One region of the Pseudarthrobacter sp. RHLT3-21 genome, then DNA from elsewhere that is predicted to be linked to it. Evidence: riboswitches for the same ligand, from Rfam matches in the RefSeq annotation. Region 1 holds a riboswitch; each other region holds the start of a gene.

Region 1 (6,275 bases):
GAGAGGATGAACAGGTAACCGGTGATGAGGAAGTGGGCGGTCATCAGCTCGTGTCCGGCGTGTTCGCGCAGAGCAAATCCGAAGGCGTCCGAGTAGTAGAACAGCACTATGGAACCGGCAAAGTTGGCGGCAACGAACAAAGGATGCGTCAGGACCGCCGCGGCCCGGGAATGGACCAGGACCATGACCCACTCACGGGGTCCGCGGGAGCCGTCCCGACGGGGCGCCAGGGTCCGCAGGGCAAGGGTTACCGGGGCGCCCAGGACCAGGAAGATGGGGACGACCATGGTCAGGGCCATGTGGTCGAGCATGTGGGCGCTGAAAAGGACCCGGCCGTAGACCGAGGGGCCGCCGGAGGTAAAGAACACCAGCGCCGCCAGGCCAATGAACCACAGTACGGTCCGGATCCACGGCCAGCTGTCCCCGCGCCGCCGCAGGCGCCGGGCACCCATGAGGTAGAGGACGGCGGCGGTGATGGCCAGGGCAATCCACAGCCAGTCCGGCCTCCACACCGTGAACCACCGTTCCGGCGTCAGTTCCGGCGGAAGGAGGTATCCGGTGAGGATTTCGGCCGGGGTGAGGGCGGCGCGGATTTCTTCTCCGCCCGGGGGAGGGGTGCGGCTCAACGCCGCGGCAAGGCCGCTGGCGGCACCCATGATCAGCAGTTCGGCCACGATGAACCGCCACAGCAGCCGGCCAGCCCCGCTTGGGGTTTTCTGCTCCAACGCCGGGATCAGGCGCGCACGGTGTAGGTAGCCGATGATGCCCAGGACGATGACGGCTGCGGTTTTGGCCAGGACCAGGACCCCGTACGGGGAGGCCAGCCCTTCGGGCAACGGCATCCGGATCGAGGCGTTGATGATCCCCGAGGCGGACACCAGGATGAAAGCGAACAGGGCCAGGGACGAGAACCGGCGCAGGACAGCGGCTGTGTCCTTGCCCAGCGCTGTTCCCGCGACGGTGAGGGCAATCAGCCCGCCGAACCAGAGGCAGACCCCGACCAGGTGCAGGCCCAGGGAGTTGGTGGCCTGTTCGTGGTCGTTGCCGCTGGAGGCGTGGCCGATCAGGATCAGGGGCAGCACCCCTGCCACGGCCAGCAGCGCAGTAGCCGCCAGGGACCCCGGGGACCGGACACTGAAGGCCAGGGTCGATACGACTGCTGCGATGATTACTACCGACAGCCACGCATTGCCGGTGGGCAGTTCCGTGATGTAGGCGACGAGGCCGGCAGAGAACTCGGGACCGCCCGAGACGGGCACGCCGGCGATGTCGGCGAAACCCAGCACCAGCACGGCGAGGGCCGCAAAGGCCCAGGCAGTGCTCGCGGCGGCGGCCAGCATCATGACCCGGGTAAAGGCCGGATGTTCGGCCGCCGCCGGGGATGCCGGAACATTACTCCGCGTCCGGGAACCCCGTCCCGGAGCCTTCGGCAGGGGCGGGACGATGAACGCGGCAAAGACAAGGGCCCCGATCGTCGCGGCCATCGCAACATTGTGCGCGGTCTGCGCGAGACAGTATCCCCACCGGACCAGGGCCCCGGGATCCCGGGCCTCGGCCGGAAGAGTTCCCCGGCCATAGGCGGTCGCAACCAAAACCACTGCAAGGGCAATCGCGCAGGCGACAACCAGCCATACCGGCCTGGGCAAAACAGCCGGGCTCTCCTGTGAAGTGGAGGCTTTGAGCGCCACAATAAGTCCTAACCTGGTCCTGACCCCGTCCCGGGAGGGCAGGAAATGGAGCGCGAAACTGAGCTCAGCGCGCGACACCAGATTATCTGTAGAGTTGTTCACACGTTAATCGCCCGCGTCCCGAGGGGCGTACCTGGCGCGGGCGAGCCTCATACGGGCTTGCCATAAAACCAAAGGATAACGCGAAGCGTTAGCACGTAAAGGTAGCCTAGATGGATGACCCAGATTCCACCCCGAGCCCCCGCCGGGCCGGAGTGTTTTGTCCGGCTTGTCGATGCAGACAAAGTCGAAGCTGTCAGATCCAGGATGCCCGGGGACGCCGACGTGGCGGACCTGGCCGTGATCTTCGGGCTGCTCTCGGACCCTGGCCGGGTCAGGATCCTCATCGCCCTCCTCGAAGGGGAAATGTGCGTCTGCGACCTGGCAGCAACAACCGGTTTGAGCGAGTCAGGTGTCTCCCACGCCCTGCGTCTGCTGCGCGGGCCGCGGGTGGTTCAGGTGCGCCGTTCGGGAAGGATGGCCTACTACTCACTGGCCGACTCCCACGTCCGTATGCTCCTCGATCTCGGTCTGACACACGTGGGCCATACGGGCCAGGACCGGCTCCGCATCGTCGGAAGCGGCCACGCACCCTGACCGGGGCAGTCCGGTCCCGGCAGGTCGATACCCGGTGCAGCGATGTCTGAGCCGGAGATTACCGGTCCGGTCTGGCTTCCGTCGCTGCCCCCGTCGCTGCCTGAATTCCTGGCGCCCAACCTGCAGCCTGTCCCGCTGATCCCTGCACTGACGCTCCTGGCCGCAGTGCTCTACCTGGCGGGGGCGATCAGCTTGTGGCGGCAGGGCCGGCGCTGGTCCGTGGTGCGGACCTGTTCCTTCCTGGTGGGCTGCCTGGCCATCGTCGTGGTCATGGGCGCCGGCATTGAAGGGTACGGGCTGCGGATGTTCTCGGTCTTCATGTTCCAGCAGTTGACCCTGATGATGGCCGTTCCGCCGCTGCTGGTCATCGGATCCCCTGGGACACTGCTGCTGCGGGCAACACCGCACGGCAGGCTGGGCCGCCGGGTCCTCCGGACAGCGCTCTGGGGGCTGCGTTCGCGATGGGGACGCGTGGCAATTCACCCCGCCTTCATGGTCCCGCTGTTCCTGCTCACCTTTTACGGGGTGTACTTCTCCGGCCTGGCAGACCTGCTGCTGCCCACCTGGTACGGCCACGTCGGCCTGGAACTGATGTTTTTAATCTCCGGGATCCTCTTCACGGTGCCACTGATCTCCGCCGACCCCCTGCCCAGCCGCCAGACCCACTTCGGACGGATGATCGACATCTTCGCGGAAATGCCGCTCCACGCCTTCTTCGGGGTCGTCCTCATGATGGCCACCGCACCCATGGTGAAATTCTTCGCCACCCCGCCTCCAGGCTGGAACATCAACCCGATAACGGACCAGGGCATAGCCGGCGGACTGGCCTGGTCCTACGGCGAACTGCCGGGAGTGCTCCTGCTGATGTTCATCCTGGTCCGCTGGCAACGCGAAGAAACCAAATCCAATGCCAGTATCGACCGGGCCGAACTGACCGCAGGGACCCCCGAACTCGACGCCTACAACAACTACCTGCAGCAGTTGGCGGACAGGCCCGAACCGCGGCGCTGGCCCGAGTAGCCCGGGAACGATTTGACCCTCGTGAGAGTTGTACGGGTTGTAGAAATCACCATCTCCGTTGTTATCGAATTGTGACCTATGTGGTGGTCGTGTAATGTTGATTCAGGCTTTTCTGTATTAAGCCTTGGCTCCGGACGCTCAGCCCCGCCGGCGGCGCCATACTACAAACTCACACGGCGGGGGCGGAGGACCCATTAACGGCAGCGTGCTGCCTTGGGGTTAAGACGCACAGCGGTACGGGCCCACGCGGGCCGGCGCCGGAACTGTGTCCGGGCTTTCCTTGGTCCGAACCCGACAGCTAACTTCGCAGGCGACCCGAAAGGATCAGCTGTGCCCCCCTCCCGCCACGGCCGCCGCCGCGCCCTTCCCTATGACCGCTCCCGCCGCCGCGCCGCCGCCCGACCTCAGGCTCCGTCCCCGCGCCCGGCCTGGCTGCCCGGGGCTTCGGCTTTTGCCGCTGTTGTCATGCTGGCCGCCGGCATACCCGCCGCGCATGCCGGACTTATTGCCGCCGCAGGTACCGTCGCCGCCGCCCAGCCGGCTGCTGTCGAGGCCGCTGCCCCGGCCATAGCAGCGCAGGCACAGGCAGTCATCACCTATCCACGGACTGAAGTCGTGACCCGGCCCGCCGACCGGCCGGCGCCGGCAGCGCCTGCCGCCACAGGAGCTGCTGCCGTAACCCCCGCCGCAGCAGCAGCTGCACCGCCAACGGCCGTACCTGTGGATACAACCCTGGGGGCACCGCTGGCCAGCATGTCCATTTCTTCTCCGTTCGGATTCCGTACCAGCCCGATCACAGGCGGTTCCGGTGAGCTGCATACCGGGCTGGATCTGGTCGCCTCCTGCCAGACCGCTGTCTTCACCGCCGGCGCGGGGACCGTCGTGGAAGCTGGGTGGTCCCAGAACGGTGGCGGGAACCGCATCGTGGTTGATCATGGCAACGGCATGAAAAGCACGTACAACCATCTGTCATCGATAGAGGTCTCGGTCGGTGCCGTGGTGGCCAAGGGTCAGCGGCTCGGCGGGGCCGGAACGACCGGAAACTCGACCGGATGCCACCTGCACTTCGAAATTGTCCGAAACGGCGTAACTGTCGATCCGCAGGGCTGGCTCCGGTCGTGAACCTCACTGAGCCGCGTGAACAGCTCACGGCACCATCGCCGCTGCCCAGGAAGCGGCTCTGGGCTGTTTTCGTCACAGTCGTGGCCCTCACCGCACTGGGTTTCTTTGCCCTGGGCCGGCTTTCGGCAGCGCCCGCACTCGTCCCGGAATCGGGCGCGGACGCGGGATTTTCCCGGGACATGCAGACCCATCACGCGCAGGCAGTGGAGATGGCCCTGTTGATCTGGGACAAGTCCGATGACACCGAGGTCCGGGCGGTCGCCTACGACATTGCCACCGCACAGCAGCATCAGAACGGCCAGATGTTCGCTTGGCTGCAGGACTGGGGCCTGTCCCAGGCCGGGACAGCGCCGCCGATGGCATGGATGACGGCCGGTGGTACTCATGCCGGGACCGGAGCCTCGCACGGTGTCCAGGGGGACGGCGCCGAAGGTGTCATGGAAGGGATGGCCACCCCGGAACAGATGCAGGCGCTTCGCGAATCCTCAGGTGCGGAGGCTGACCGGTTGTTCACGGACTTGATGATCCGCCATCATCAAGGTGGCGTCGCCATGGCCTCCGCCGGTACCCGCTTAGCGGAAACCTCAAAGGTCCGGGACTTCGCCGCCCGTATCGTAGAAGCCCAGACAGCTGAAATTACTGCCCTTGAAGAGCTCCGCGGCCGACTTTGACCGCACCTAAGAAAGCGGGACCGCCCATGTCTGGTAAACCGAAAGCCCACGAGGACCGTAAAGCGCTCCTGGATGCGGTGCAGGCCAAACAGCGCACCGCCGACAGGCGGCGGGCCTGGCTGATCTACGGCACGGGTGCGGCCGTGGTCCTCGCAATCGTCGCGGCGGTGACCTTCGTCGTTGTCGGGGAGGTCCAGCAGCGCGACCGGCTTAATGCCGCGGCGGCCCGGCCCATCGACGGGGAGCAGGACTATCCCGACCAGTCCAGGAACCACACCAGCGAGCCCGTCAGTTATCCGAAGACTCCGGCCACGGGCGGGGACCATGCCCCGGTCTGGACGAACTGCGGGGTCTACACAACGCCCGTGGAACAAACGCGGGCAGTGCATTCTCTGGAACACGGGGCGGTCTGGCTCACCTACCGTCCCGACCTGGGCGCCGACCAGCTCGCCGAGCTGACGGCCTTGGCCGGCAAGCAGGACTATCTCCTGCTCAGCCCGGTAGCCGAACAAGCCACGCCCGTGGTGGCAACAGCCTGGGGCAAACAGCTCGCCGTGGACAGCGGCAGCGATGAACGTCTGGCCCCGTTCATCAAGAAGTACCGTCAAGGGCCGCAGTCCCCCGAACCGGGGGCCGTCTGTTCCGGCGGCATGCAGGGCTGACGCGATGCCAAGCAAGGACAGGGCACCCCGTGCCTACGGGTTCCTGCTGTCCTGGCGATGGCTGGGCATTCTGGGCATGGCCGCGCTGTTTGCCGCGGCCTGCGTGGGGCTGGGTAATTGGCAGATGGACCGGAGGAACCAGGCGGTGGCCGAAATCCGCCGCGTCCAGCAGAACTACGACAAGGCGCCCGTGCCTTACGAAGAGGCCAGCCGCTACTTCGAGGCCCCGGACCCGGACGTGAAATGGACGACGGTTTCTGTCAGGGGTCACTATCTTGCCGAGGACCAACGCATCGTCCGGAACCGGCCCAATCACTCTGCGGCCGGGTACGAGGTTGTGGTGCCGTTCCGCCTGGTCTCCGGGGAAACAATCATTATCAACCGGGGCTGGCTTCCTATCGGGAACAACCGGCCCGGCTACCCGGATACCGTTCCTGCGCCGCCGCGCGGAACGATCGCTACTGTCGTGCGGATCA
Region 2 (6,275 bases), on a different contig from region 1:
CGCATCCACAGCCTTCGTCGCGGGTCGTATGACCGCAGCGGGTCTCCCGGGACGGTCAGGTCTTATGCCTTCAATCTGCGCGGGACTTCTTCACCTTTCTCGCACCGCGGCGGTGTTCACAGCAAATTGATTGCTGCCGGATAGGCCACCGGGAAGTGCATACCGGGCAGTGTCCGGTCCTGCGCCGGGCATCGTCTGTGGCATCTGACCTGTGGCAGGACCTGTGACGGAAGCTTTGCGTCTGGCTACGCCGTTTGCCGTCGCGCCATTGCCTGCTGTTTTTCAGTTTTTCCCTGCCCGTATCGCGTGAGCCCACGAGGTTTATAGATTGACAGCACCGTGGTGACAAGCAGCGCCAGCAGCGCCAGCAGCGCAGCACCGGCATCAAACACGAGCTGGACCCGCATGCCGGTCATGTCCGCCGAACCCAGGGATGAAGATGCTGCGATTTCCGCCATTGCGGTAACGGGCTGCAGATGAACCAGCAGCAAGGCGCTGGCCACGGTGGTAATCATGAGCTTGATCAGCACCCAGTAGTGACGGAACAGACCCCAGACGGTGCCCAGGCCCTGGACGATGCCGGAAATCAGGGAGGCCAGGCTGAGCGGGAAGATCACAGTCCAGCCGATGAGGTTCATTCCCAGATACGCAGCCTGGACCAGTCCTGGGTCCGTGGAGGACAGTCCGGTGATGGCCAGAACAAGGAACGTTGTGACGGCACCCAGCCATCCGACCGAGCAGATCACATGCACCATCAGGGTGGCTTTACGGAGCCCAGGGGTCATCACTTTCACGGGGTGTGGTTCATCATTCCGCCGCCGCTGAGATGGATGACCGCGAAAGTCACCACAATCAAGGTAGCGGCGACGAGGAAGGCCTTGACCCAGAGGGGCGTTCGGTGCCTGGGGGCTGGGCCGCGCTCCTGCCCTAGTGTGGGCTGGGGTTTGGGTATTGGGCGCTCTGCCATGAGGCTCCTTGTCGGTCGGGGGCGAACATCCTTTTGTAAGACAGTATGTTCTCAGTGTGCCATGTTGTTCAAGGCGTGGCGTGTTGTACGATGCGAGAATGCCAAAGTTATGGGATGAGACTATCGAGACTCATCGCGGCGCCGTCCGGACCGCCATCCTGGACGCCGCAGCGACCCTGGTCGCTGGCCATTCGGCGGCTGCTGTGACGATGTCCGGAATCGCCCAGATGGCCGGTATCGGCCGCGCAACGCTCTATAAGTACTACCCGGATGTCGAGACGATCCTGGCGGCCTGGCATGAGCGTCAGGTCCATGCGCACCTGGAAGTCCTGACCCGGATTAGGGACAGGACGCGGGGCGCCCGCGAGCAGCTTGAAGCCGTGCTGGAGGCCTACGCCTTCCTCTCACACTCCGGGCTCGGAGCAGCCGACGCCGTCGCCCTGCACCAAGGCGCACATATGGGCCCCGCCGAGCGCCACTTGTCCGGATTTCTGACAGAGCTCCTGCGCCAGGGTGCGGAAGCCGGGGTATTCCGGGGGGACGTAGCCGCGGATGAACTCGCCGCGTTCTGCCTTCACGCCCTCGAAGCGTCCGCCGGTCTGACATCGCCGGAGGCCGTTCACCGGCTGGTCAAAGTCACCTTGGCCGGGCTCCACCCGGTGCCCTGAGCAGGCCAACGCTTCCCTGGGACCTGCGCCTGCAGGCAGCCCAGGACCGGCCGCCGCGGTCACCCCGGGCCGTCAGTCTGGGCTTCGATCAAAGGTGAAGCCACAGGCGCACCGGTACATCAGCACGCCCCCGGATGGCTCCGGGGGGTGACTGACCAATGCCTCCGGGAAGAGAAGTACAGGCATTTTGTCGGCCGGGACCAGACGCATAGGCTCACCGCAATGCATGTGGGTGGCCAGCATTCGCCGCAGCTGCGGGTCGTCGACCGGGCTCCCGGACGCGGCACCTATCCCGGCCAAGGTGCCGCCGGCAGGTGGGATGGACCCCTGACGCGGGCCTGAGGGCTGCCTGGGTTTCATTTATTCCTTTCGACGGAAGATGGCGCCACGGTCGCCGAGCGATCCGTGGCGCTGGTCGCGTCCCCACACGGATTAACGATTCGACTGGCACTTTCATCCCCCTGGATGCTCCTGTGGCAGAGCTCAGGGACGCATTGGGGGTGCCTTAAGGCCGGGATGACGCAGGGCAGGCCTTCCCGCGGGTGCCGGAAGGTGTTGGATCTCCGGTCACCGTTGGGTAGGGCCCTGGGGCAGGGTCAGCCGAGCGAGCCGAGAAGGTCGTTGCATGCCTTTTCGCAACGGCGGCAGGCCTCGGCGCAGAGCCGGCAGTGTTCATGCATGCCTGCGTGTTGCTCGCATTCCTCGGCGCAGGCCTTGCAGATGGTGGCGCAGGCCTGCAGCACCGCGCGGGTGACGTTGGCGTCATAGCCGGTGTGGCGGGAGAGGACGTTTGCCGTGGCCGCGCAGATGTCCGCACAGTCAAGATCGGTGCGGATGCATTTGGTCAACTCGGCGACCATGTCTTCGCCGAGACAGGCATCAGCGCAGGCGGTACACACCTGTGAGCAGTCAAAGCAAGCCGCAATGCATTCGGCGAGCATGTGCTGATCGATGCCGCCGAGATCCTTCGGGTACGCATCGAGCATCTTGTGGGTGCTTCCGTGTGTCATTTCTTTCTCTCTTTCCAATACTGAACGGCAGGAACCTGGTGCGGAGACCGGCTGATGTTTTCTGAGGTGCCGGCTGTTTGGCTGATGTTCTTTCTCGGGCCTCCTTCTGATCGCTGAAGGCAGGACCCAAAGGGCGGCCCGCACGCGGTGTTTACGCCAGCCAGGTCGAAGGGTGCCACTTGCAGGCCGTATGGCCTGGCGTTTGCGCGGCCGGACGGGGAGCGTGCGCTTTTATGTCCGACTGACAGACAGTTGAGTTATGGTTAGCGCCTGCCAGCTCAGCGGTGCTTGGGGCCTGTTGGCGATGTGGGGTGCCGGGTGCCGGGCGCGCGGGCCCGTGGAATCAGGTATGAGCGGTCCTGGCCTTGGCTGCGCCGCGTCGGTCACAGCAACGGGCCACGACCGTGGACTGACTGCCCGGGTGCCTCCGGTCTCGTGGCACCCGCTGCGCGGGACCCCGCTGAGCACGTCGGAGGCGGAGTGGGCTCCGACCGGGCTCACTCTGTTCGAACGTCCCCGAGGGTTCTCCTGTCCCCCGGGGATCGCAGTCTCGCGCTGGTGCTGTGCGGCGGCGGAAGGGCTGCGGTCGGACACCCCCACCACGTGGTCTTGTCCATTACAAAAGGCAACTGGCCCGGCCACCAGGAGGACGATCACGAGGCAGGAAAGAACAGCCCGCAGCGCCGCAAGCCTGCGGACCAGCAGTGGAAGCGTGGAACGTTGAAGGGCCATCTGGTCTCTCCTGGGGCAAGTCCCGCCCAGCGTAACCTTCCGGTGCCCCGCCAGTCACCATCCCTTTCCCCTTAATTCCGGAGCGCCTTTGATAACGGATTTGTAACTTAAGCCGACGCTTCGCTAAAGTTGAATAAACACATACCCCCAACGGGTATGGATGTGACCGCTTCGCCAAACCCCGCCGGCGGTCCGTGAACCTGATCTTTCTCAGGCGGGGGCGGAGGACCCACTTTTGGTGCGTAATGATGCACCTTGGGGTGAAGCCGACCTGTGACTGCGCGTCCTGATCGCGTCCTGCAGGGCAGCCGGACAGTCCACTCGTCCGAATCCGACAGCTAACTTCGCCGGCGCCGAGAGGACCACTATCTTGCCTGCCCAGTCAAAACACGGCCGTCGCCGCGCCCTTCCGGCCGCTGCCTCACCACGCCGCCGTCCGTTCTTCCAGGAATCAACGTTCCGGCTACGCGGCCAGCAGTTCGGGGTGACGGCCGCCGTCACGGGAATGATTGCCCTCACTGCTCTGTCCGCGGCGCAGGCTGACTCCGGCAGCCGCGCTACGGCCCAGGACCGGCCAGTGGCCGTGGCAGCCCCGGCTCCGGAAGCGGCGGTCACGGCAGCAGCTGACACTGTTCTCACCTTTGACCGCCCGGAGGTGACCTCCCAGCCTGCGCCTGCGCCCGCTGCCCCGGCGCAGCCCGCTGGGGCGGTCAAGGCACCCGAGGCCGCCCCCGCGCCCGTCCCGGCATCCCCATCCACGGGGTTGCGTGCCCCGCTCGCGTCGATTAACGTCAGTTCCCCCTTCGGCTTCAGAATCAGCCCGATCACCGGGGCCGCAGCTGAAATGCACACCGGGGTCGACCTGACCGGGGCGTGCTCGACGGCGGTCTTCGCCGCCGGTTCCGGCACCGTCACCGAGGCCGGCTGGAGCCCGTACGGCGGCGGCAACCGGATCGTCGTTGATCACGGCAACGGCCTGAAGACCACCTACAACCACCTGGCCAGCATCGGCGTCTCCCTCGGACAGACCGTGGCTCAGGGCCAGCAGATTGCAGGGGTAGGCACAACCGGTGCCTCCACCGGCTGCCACCTTCACTTCGAGGTCATGGTCAACGGCCAGACCGTTGACCCGGCTGCCTTCATCTAAGAGGCCCGGCCCGCAGCCCCTTAGATGGCTGCGCTGACTGCTTGCGCGTGAAAAGCGGCAGCCGGGCGACGAAGCGGTACAGTTGCGGGTGCGTCTGCACCCTGTTTCTCTGCGGTCCTGACGGACCACACTCAGTGCCAGTCATGGTTCCTGGCTCGGGCGGATGACGCACGAGGGCCATCTGCGGGCGCCCACACAACGAGCCGGACAAAGGACTAGACAGTGCAAATCTCAATGGCTGCCGCGGGTCTTTACGCCCTGGCCACGACGCCGGCCCCGGGTCCAGGCAACGAAGGTCTGAGGCCAGGACTGGACGCGGATCAGGTAACTCCCGGATTTCTGGGTTTCGCGATGACGGCGTTCATGGTCATCGCAGTTGTCCTGCTCATGGTTTCCATGACCAGACGAATCCGGCGTGTGCGTTACCGGGCGCAGTTCGAGCAAGGAAGCGAACCCGTTTCGGAAGAAACGGATGATGCCCGCAGCCAGGCTGGGATCAATGAAACCGAGGCGACCAACGGAAGCGGACCGGGCGGCGAGGGCCCCGGACGGGGATGAGCCCGCGGCTCCCGCGGCAGGCCGCCGCGTGGAGTTTATTAGTGAAGCCGTGCTGCATGTGGCCGGACAATGCTGGATCTACGCTCCTGTCGGGGGTCAGCAGGTTCAGCATTGCCGGCAGCCCGGAATACTGGGCGACGGATGCCGCACATTCGGCGCAACCGCCGAGGTGTCTATGGAACTCGCGCCGTTCAGAGGGACTCAGGGCGCCCAGCACTTATGCTCCGGTCCAATCCCCGGTACCTGTCCTCTCCGGTCGGGCTCAAGTTCCTGCTCCTTTCTGAAGGCCATTGTTTTGTCCGCCATGGGACGCCTCCTGGACTTCCGCCGCATGTCTGGAAGGCCCTGCCGCCAGGACCTAATCCCGCGCCATGGCCCCTGTAATGAGGGATTTGAGGATGCTTTGGTCGGCTAGGCCCAGGATCCGCGCCGCGACTCTGCCTTCCCTGTCCAGGACGAGTGTCGAGGGGACGGCCTGGGGTGGAACGTACTGGGCCATGGCCAGCAGGATGCTCCCGTCCTTGTCGTCCATGCTGGGATAGCTGACGCCGAAGGTCCGTTCGAAGGCTGCTGCGGTAGGTTCCTCATCGCGGATGTTTACGCCGAAGAAGGAGACGCCTTGTGCTTTGAACTCATTCGAGAGTGCCTCCAGCCGTGGAGCTTCGAGCCTGCAGGGGGCGCACGCGGCGTACCAAAAGTTCAGGACGATCACTTTTCCGGCCCAGTCACGGGAGTTTACGGCTGTCCCGTCGTACAGTTCGCCGCTCAACACTACAGGGGGCTCCCGCTCGGCTGCAGCGTATTCGGTGACGGAGCCGTCCCCGGCGATGTAGTTTTTGTTGTCCCCGGCTTTGGCCTGCCGGGCCAGGGCGTCGCTGGAGGCGCAGCCGGCAAGGACGCTGATGCCCACGGTGCCCAGAAGTGCCGAGGAGAGGAGGCGCCGCCGAGAAAAGCCCGGCAATCTCTCCGCTGGCCCGGGGGCTACGGTTCGGGGTGTCATGGAGACGTGCTCATACATGGCTGTCCTTTGATAACGGCAACTTCGCGGCTCGGTTGGAACTGGAGGAATACATACCCAACGGGTGTGGGTGCGGCCATTTCGGCGAACCCTGACGGCGATGCCGTAGCGCGCCCCAGGTAGAGAGGACACCCGCGGCGGCCAGAATTGGCCGGGCCGTCCAGCTCAGGGCCCG
Region 3 (6,275 bases), on a different contig from region 1:
GCCGGCTGCCCCCGGCATATCCGGGCTATGGATCGACACCACAAGAGTAAACAAAGAATCCCGGAATCAACTAATCCCCGAAGTAACCGGGGTCACGTGTCGGGCCCGGGCACCCGTCCGGAGCAGTGCCGCGGCCCGGAGACAGCAAAGGACCCCCGCCGTGAGGCGAGGGTCCTTTGAAGACTGACTCTGGCGCTAGGACACGCGGATGAAGACCGGTCCTGAGCCAACGTTGGCGCTGAACACAACGGTCTGGTTGCCGTTGTAGCCGCCGTGCACTGCCTGGCCGTTACCGGCGTACACGGCAATGTGGGCCACGCCCGCGCCGCCGTCGGCGTAGTAGATCAGGTCGCCGGGCTGGGCCTCGGCGGCGCTCACGGTCTTACCCAGGGACAGGTAGCCGGCGGGCCAGCCGTGGTAGTTGATGCCCACGGCGGCCAGGGCGTTGGTCACCAGCATGGTGCAGTCCTGGCTGACGCCGAGCTGTGCGTAAGCAGCAGACAGGATGGCAGCACCCTTGCCGCTGGCAGCGACCGGAGCCGAAGGAGCAGCAGGAGTTGCTGACGCTACCTTGACGGTTGCCGCGGCCTTAGCCGGAGCTGGAGCTTCAACAACGGGCGCGGGAGCCTCAACCGGAGCCGGCGTGGTGGTCACGGCAGGCTTCTCGTAGGAGATGGCAATGGTGGACGCAGCCGAAATGATGGCCGGGGCGGAAACCTCAACCTCAAGGTTCGAAGCGGACGCACCTTCATGCTGGACTCCAGTGTCCGCCGCGTTCGCAGCGAGACCACTGGTCAGGACAAGGCCGGAAGCAGCAGCGATAACCGCAGCCTGACGGCCCATGCCACCGGCGTTGTCGCCGACAGCCTTGGCAATGACAGCCAGCGAGTTGGTCTTGGTGACCTCGGCGCGGTGCCGTGCAACAGTTGCACGTGTAGTCATTAATTTCTCTCTTTCGTTTTCCTCAGGACCGCGTGGGCAGCCCAAGGGCTTTGGACGCGCCGGCATCTTGGGGGTACGCCGGCACGCCCCGAACGGGGATTTAGCGAAGAGTTTCTGTCGAAGAAACGTGTTCCGGCAGCACTGGGCTGCAGGAACTACTGAAGTGCAGGACCTACGGGGCCATCGTGAAGAACGCGGAGGACCCCGTGGATGCCGCGGAGTGGAGCAGCGTGCCCTGTGACGGGTTCAGTGCGCTGATCATCATGCCGTTGCCGACGTAAATGCCGACGTGGGCGCCGCCATTCTGCATGACCAGGTCACCGGGAGCCGGTGTGGCGGTGGGCCGCATGGCGGTCCAGGCATTGGTGCGGGGAATGCTGATGCCGGCCTGGGCGTAGACCCACTGCGTGAAGCCTGAGCAGTCCCAGCCATTGGGAGTGGTGCCGCCCCAGAGGTAGGGGTGGCCGATACCGGTGTAGGCAAGTGCTGCCAGGCCCGAAGCGGCGGCGGAGGAGACAGTGTCAGCGAGCTTGGAGGCCGCGGCCTCGGTTGCGGCAGCACCCTGAGCCCCGGTTTCGGAGGCCGTGGACTGCGCACGGACCGTCTCAACCTTCGGTGCCGGCGTGGTCTTGATCACGGGGCGCTCGAAGGAAACGGTAGCCGTGGGCGCCGCAGTGACGGCAAGTGCCGTCTGCGCGGAACCGGACTCGGTGGAGGCGGATACGCCGGCGGTGGTGTCCGCGGCGTTGGCCGGAAGCCCCATGCTCAGGATCAGACCTGATGCAGCTGCGATAACAGCAGCCTGGCGACCTACGGTCCCGGCATTGGCACTGACCGCCTTGGACACGGAGCCCAAGGGGTTGGTGCGAACCGGTTGTGCGCGGTGACGCGCAGAATTATGGCGTGAAGACACGAAGGTAGCCTCTCCCAATGCCTGCGAGGTGAGCTGTCGGATTCGGATGGGAGTCACCCGGCCGCGCTGCTTCACAGTGGAAGCTTTGCGACTTAACCCCAAGGCCTTCAGAATCGAAGGCCAAAATTGGTTCCCCCGCCCCTGCCAGACGATGTCATGCGAACGGACCTTGAGCGGTGGCAGAGCTAGGCAATCCACTCAAGAACGTCAACTTCGGAAAAGTTGACGCGCTTTAGACGTTACAGGAGTTCCGAGCCAATGTCACATTCAGGTCACGGCACGTCGCTGCGATTCGATAGTTTGCCATCATTTGGGTCAGAGCCAGCCGGTGGGGTCAACCACTTCGCCATTGACCTGGACCTCGAAGTGGAGGTGGCAGCCCGTGGACGCGCCCGTGGTTCCGCTCAGGGCAACCACATCGCCGCGGCTGACCGTCTGGCCGACCTTGACGCTGGCGGAGGAGAGGTGGTTGTAGGTGGTTTCAAGGCCATTGCCGTGATCCACCACTACGCGGTTGCCGCCGCCGAACTGGTGCCAGCCAGCGAACGTCACAGTGCCGCTAGCGGCGGCCAGGACGGACGTCCCGCACTGTGCCACATAGTCCTGGCCGCGGTGGAAGTCTCCGGTGCCGCCGGTGATGGGGCTGACCCGGAATCCGAAGGGTGAGGCCGTAACCAGCTGGGCCAGCGGCGGGCCGAGGCTTCCGGCAGAGGCGGCGCGGGTTATGGATCCCGCGGACTGCGAGCTCAGCAGCTGCTTCAGCTTGCCGTCGGGGTCACCCTGGGTAACCACGGACGAGCGGCTGAAATCAATCTGGGCGGCGGCTTCGGCGGTAACTTCGGGCTGCGGAGCGGCGGAAACGGCCGACGCCGCCTGGCCGGGTTCCGGAGTGGCCATTACGGGGCCGGTCACAGGGACCGTCACGGTGAGCGCCAGGCCTGTTGCTGCCAAGGCGATGCCGGCCTTCTGGCCGAGGCCGCTGGCAGCGGCGAAATCGGTGATCTGCCGGAAGGGTCCCCGCCGGCGGCGTGCTTCCCGCTGCGGGTCGCGGGGCCTCTCCGCAGAGAAATCCTCGGCCGCTCTGGGCGCCGAAGCGGGGCCCACCGCGCGACGGCGGCCCCTGGAGTGTTGCATGGTCAAGAATGTTCCTCTCTGGGTAGCCTGCGAAGTTAGCTGTCGGATTCGGGTCAGAGAGTTCAAAGACCCGGTCCGCCGTGACAAGCACTTGGCGCAGAGATATCCCGTGAGGATCCTTCGCTGGAAGAGGCTTGCTGCTGACGGACTTCACCCCAAGGCAGTCTTGCGACTGCCGGTTGTGGTTCCCCCGCCTCTGCCAGTTGGTGACTCGTGCACCTGATCCGCTGGCAGAGCTCGGCTCCGGATCAGGTAACGCTTTTGTATCGACGCTGAGTTTCAACTATAGGTGATTAAGTTGGACAGTAACAATTCCGTTATCTTTGCGGAATCTGGAGCCACTGCGCTATAGCGCAGCCCCAGGCGGGGGACCGCCTGCCCGTCAGCTGACCGAAACGAAGACGTGCGATGCCACTTCAGGGGGCAGTTCAAGCGCCCCTTCAATTCCCGGAACCCGTACGGAAATGTACTCCCCCACGCGCTCCAGGGACACCGAAGCGCCGGGCCTGATTCCGCCTTCGTCCAGCTGGACCAGCAGCTCAGGTTCCACCTGGATGGGCTCGGCCAGCCGACTGACCGTCACGTTCGACGCCGGCCCGTAGCCCTGCATCGCATCAAGGAGATTAATCACAGCGGCGTCAGGCAACGCAGGCGCCGGCCCGCCCAGGGCGGCCAGCCCGGGGATGGGGTTGCCGTACGGGGACTCGGTGGGATGGTTGAGCAATTCGTAGATGCGCTGCTCAACGCGTTCGCTCATCACGTGCTCCCAGCGGCACGCTTCATCGTGGACGTAGGCCCAGTCCAGGCCAATCACATCCGCCAGGAGTCGTTCCGCCAGCCTGTGCTTGCGCATCACTTCCGTGGCGCGTTTCCGCCCGGCTTCGGTCAGCTCCAGGTGACGGTCTCCCGAGACCACCACCAGTCCGTCGCGTTCCATCCGGCCGATGGTTTGGGACACCGTGGGGCCGGAATGCCGCAGCCGTTCGGCGATGCGTGCGCGAAGAGCAACGATGTTCTCCTCTTCAAGCTCCAAAATGGTCCGAAGATACATCTCCGTAGTATCGATCAGATCCGTCATCCAGCTCAGCTCCTCGAGCGCAGTACCTTGCGTTGTCCCACCGTATCGCGTCCAGCAGCGGCGAGGTCCGGTAAAGAGCTTAGCCTATTTTGAATTTGTCCGGATAATCCCCGAACGGGGACAAACGGTCTCATTGGCCGGACTATGACGGCGCAGGTTCCCGCCCAATCGCGGGGTTCAGGCAGAATAAAGGAGGTCCTTATGCAGTCACTGCCGACTACCGGCCAACCCACCGCCCGGACGTGAGCCACGTCCATGCCGAAATTGGAGCCCCCGTGAGCGAAACCAGCATCACTATTCCTGCCGACCTCCTGCCAAAGGATGGACGGTTCGGCGCAGGCCCGTCCAAGGTCAGGCCGGAGCAGCTCGAAGCGCTCTCTGCGGCGTCCAAGACCATCCTGGGCACCTCCCACCGCCAGGCTCCCGTCAAGAACCTCGTAGGCTCCGTCCGTGAAGGCCTCAGCCAGTTCTTCCGCGCCCCCGAAGGCTACGAAGTGGTCCTCGGCGTGGGTGGCTCCACCGCTTTCTGGGACGTCGCCAGCTTCGGCCTGGTGGAGAAGAAGGCCCAGCACCTGTCCTTCGGCGAGTTCGGCTCCAAGTTCGCCTCAGCCACCAACAAGGCCCCGTTCCTGGACGCCTCCTCCATCATCAAGTCAGAGCCCGGCACGCACCCGGTATCGGCCGCCGAGGCAGGCGTGGATGTCTACGCCTGGCCGCAGAACGAAACCTCCACCGGTGTCGCGGCTCCGGTCAAGCGCGTTGCGGGCGCCGACGCCGGTTCCCTGGTCCTGGTGGACGCCACCTCCGCAGCCGGCGGCCTGGACGTGGACGTCTCCGAGGCCGACGTCTACTACTTCGCCCCGCAGAAGAACTTCGCGTCCGACGGCGGCCTGTGGCTGGGCCTCTTCTCCCCCGCCGCGCTGGAACGCGCCGCCCGGGTCAAAGCCAGCGGCCGCTGGATTCCGGATTTCCTGGACCTCCAGACCGCCATCGACAACTCCAAGCTGAACCAGACCTACAACACGCCCTCGCTCTCCACGCTGGTGACCCTCGACGCGCAGGTGCAGTGGCTGAACGCCAACGGCGGCCTGGACTTCGCGTCCGCCCGCACCGCTGACTCCGCCGGCCGGATCTACTCCTGGGCCGAGGCCTCCGAGTACGCGACCCCGTTTGTGGCCAAGGCGGAGGACCGTTCCAACGTCATCGCCACCATCGACTTCGACGACTCGATCGACGCCGCCGCGATCGCCAAGGTCCTGCGGGCCAACGGGATCGTGGACACCGAGCCGTACCGCAAGCTGGGCCGCAACCAGCTCCGGATCGCCACGTTTGTGGCCATCGAGCCGGCCGACGTCTCCGCACTGCTGGCAAGCATCGACTACGTGGTGGGCGAACTGCGCAGGTAGCGCTCCCGCAGCGTACCGCTGCCGTTACCGCGGCTGCCGTTGTGGCACGAGCGGTAACGTGACGGCGTCAGCGTCCGACGGCGTCGTCCGGGTTTTCGTCCCGGGCGGCGCCGTTTGCGTTGTCCCCCGGTTGTTGGACGCCCAGATGGGAGACAACGCCGAAGTACCGCAGGCCGCGGGCGCGCCGGTTGAAGGTGAGCCGGAGCTGCTGCGCGCGGATGATCCAGATCATTCCGATCACGGCGGCGATGATCCCTGAGGCGGCCGCCACGGCAAGCGACCACCGGGGGCCGGCGACGTTGGCCACCCATCCCACCAGCGGGGCGCCGATGGGTGTTCCGCCCATAAAGATGGCCATGTACAGGGCCATGACCCTGCCCCGCATGACGGGATCGGTGGTGGTCTGGACGTAACCGTTGGCGCTGGTCATCATGGTGATCGCGAACAGGCCCACCGGCACCAGCGCGACGCCGAACCAGAAGTAGTCCGGGGCTAGCGCGGCCAGTCCCGAGGTCACCCCGAAGGCAGCTGATGCGCCGAAGATCATCCGCAGGCGGGGCTTGCCGCGGCCGGCCGAGAGCAGCGCACCCGCCACGGAACCGATGGCCATGATGGAATTCATAAGCCCGAAGGCGCTGGCGTCCAGCCCGAATTCCGTACCCACCATGGCGGCGATGAACAGCACGAAGTTAAGCCCGAGTGTTCCCACGATGAACACGGCGACGAGGACCACCAGAATGTCCGGCCGGAACCGGACATAGCGCAGCCCTTCTCTGATGCGGCCCTTGCCCGGAGCCGCCCG

Evidence for each region. Region 1 has a riboswitch for cyclic di-AMP ahead of AC50YA_RS21810 (M23 family metallopeptidase). Riboswitches for the same ligand answer to the same signal wherever they lie in the genome.
Region 2: another riboswitch for cyclic di-AMP. It lies ahead of AC50YA_RS18815 (M23 family metallopeptidase); the one in region 1 lies ahead of AC50YA_RS21810 (M23 family metallopeptidase).
Region 3: another riboswitch for cyclic di-AMP. It lies ahead of AC50YA_RS08550 (M23 family metallopeptidase); the one in region 1 lies ahead of AC50YA_RS21810 (M23 family metallopeptidase).

The regions. Positions count from the first base shown of each region.
Region 1 covers NZ_JBWZCI010000036.1:7,233-13,507, reverse strand. Annotated here, with positions in the region: gene AC50YA_RS21825 (bifunctional copper resistance protein CopD/cytochrome c oxidase assembly protein) at 1-1,688, opposite strand, end outside; gene AC50YA_RS21820 (ArsR/SmtB family transcription factor) at 1,905-2,324, shown strand; gene AC50YA_RS21815 (cytochrome c oxidase assembly protein) at 2,367-3,344, shown strand; cyclic di-AMP (ydaO/yuaA leader) riboswitch at 3,489-3,671, shown strand; gene AC50YA_RS21810 (M23 family metallopeptidase) at 3,675-4,466, shown strand; gene AC50YA_RS21805 (DUF305 domain-containing protein) at 4,463-5,137, shown strand; gene AC50YA_RS21800 (thioredoxin-like domain-containing protein) at 5,164-5,799, shown strand; gene AC50YA_RS21795 (SURF1 family cytochrome oxidase biogenesis protein) at 5,804-6,275, shown strand, end outside.
Region 2 covers NZ_JBWZCI010000023.1:19,938-26,212, reverse strand. Annotated here, with positions in the region: gene AC50YA_RS18835 (DUF2269 domain-containing protein) at 246-794, opposite strand; gene AC50YA_RS18830 (hypothetical protein) at 791-967, opposite strand; gene AC50YA_RS18825 (TetR/AcrR family transcriptional regulator) at 1,066-1,635, shown strand; gene AC50YA_RS18820 (four-helix bundle copper-binding protein) at 2,232-2,645, opposite strand; cyclic di-AMP (ydaO/yuaA leader) riboswitch at 3,567-3,742, shown strand; gene AC50YA_RS18815 (M23 family metallopeptidase) at 3,748-4,524, shown strand; gene AC50YA_RS18810 (hypothetical protein) at 4,747-5,082, shown strand; gene AC50YA_RS18805 (anti-sigma factor family protein) at 5,021-5,299, opposite strand; gene AC50YA_RS18800 (TlpA family protein disulfide reductase) at 5,441-6,100, opposite strand.
Region 3 covers NZ_JBWZCI010000006.1:23,416-29,690, reverse strand. Annotated here, with positions in the region: gene AC50YA_RS08560 (NlpC/P60 family protein) at 196-942, opposite strand; gene AC50YA_RS08555 (C40 family peptidase) at 1,115-1,789, opposite strand; cyclic di-AMP (ydaO/yuaA leader) riboswitch at 1,860-2,022, opposite strand; gene AC50YA_RS08550 (M23 family metallopeptidase) at 2,171-2,989, opposite strand; cyclic di-AMP (ydaO/yuaA leader) riboswitch at 2,999-3,217, opposite strand; gene AC50YA_RS08545 (iron-dependent transcriptional repressor DtxR) at 3,372-4,067, opposite strand; gene serC (phosphoserine transaminase) at 4,343-5,473, shown strand; gene AC50YA_RS08535 (MFS transporter) at 5,541-6,275, opposite strand, start outside.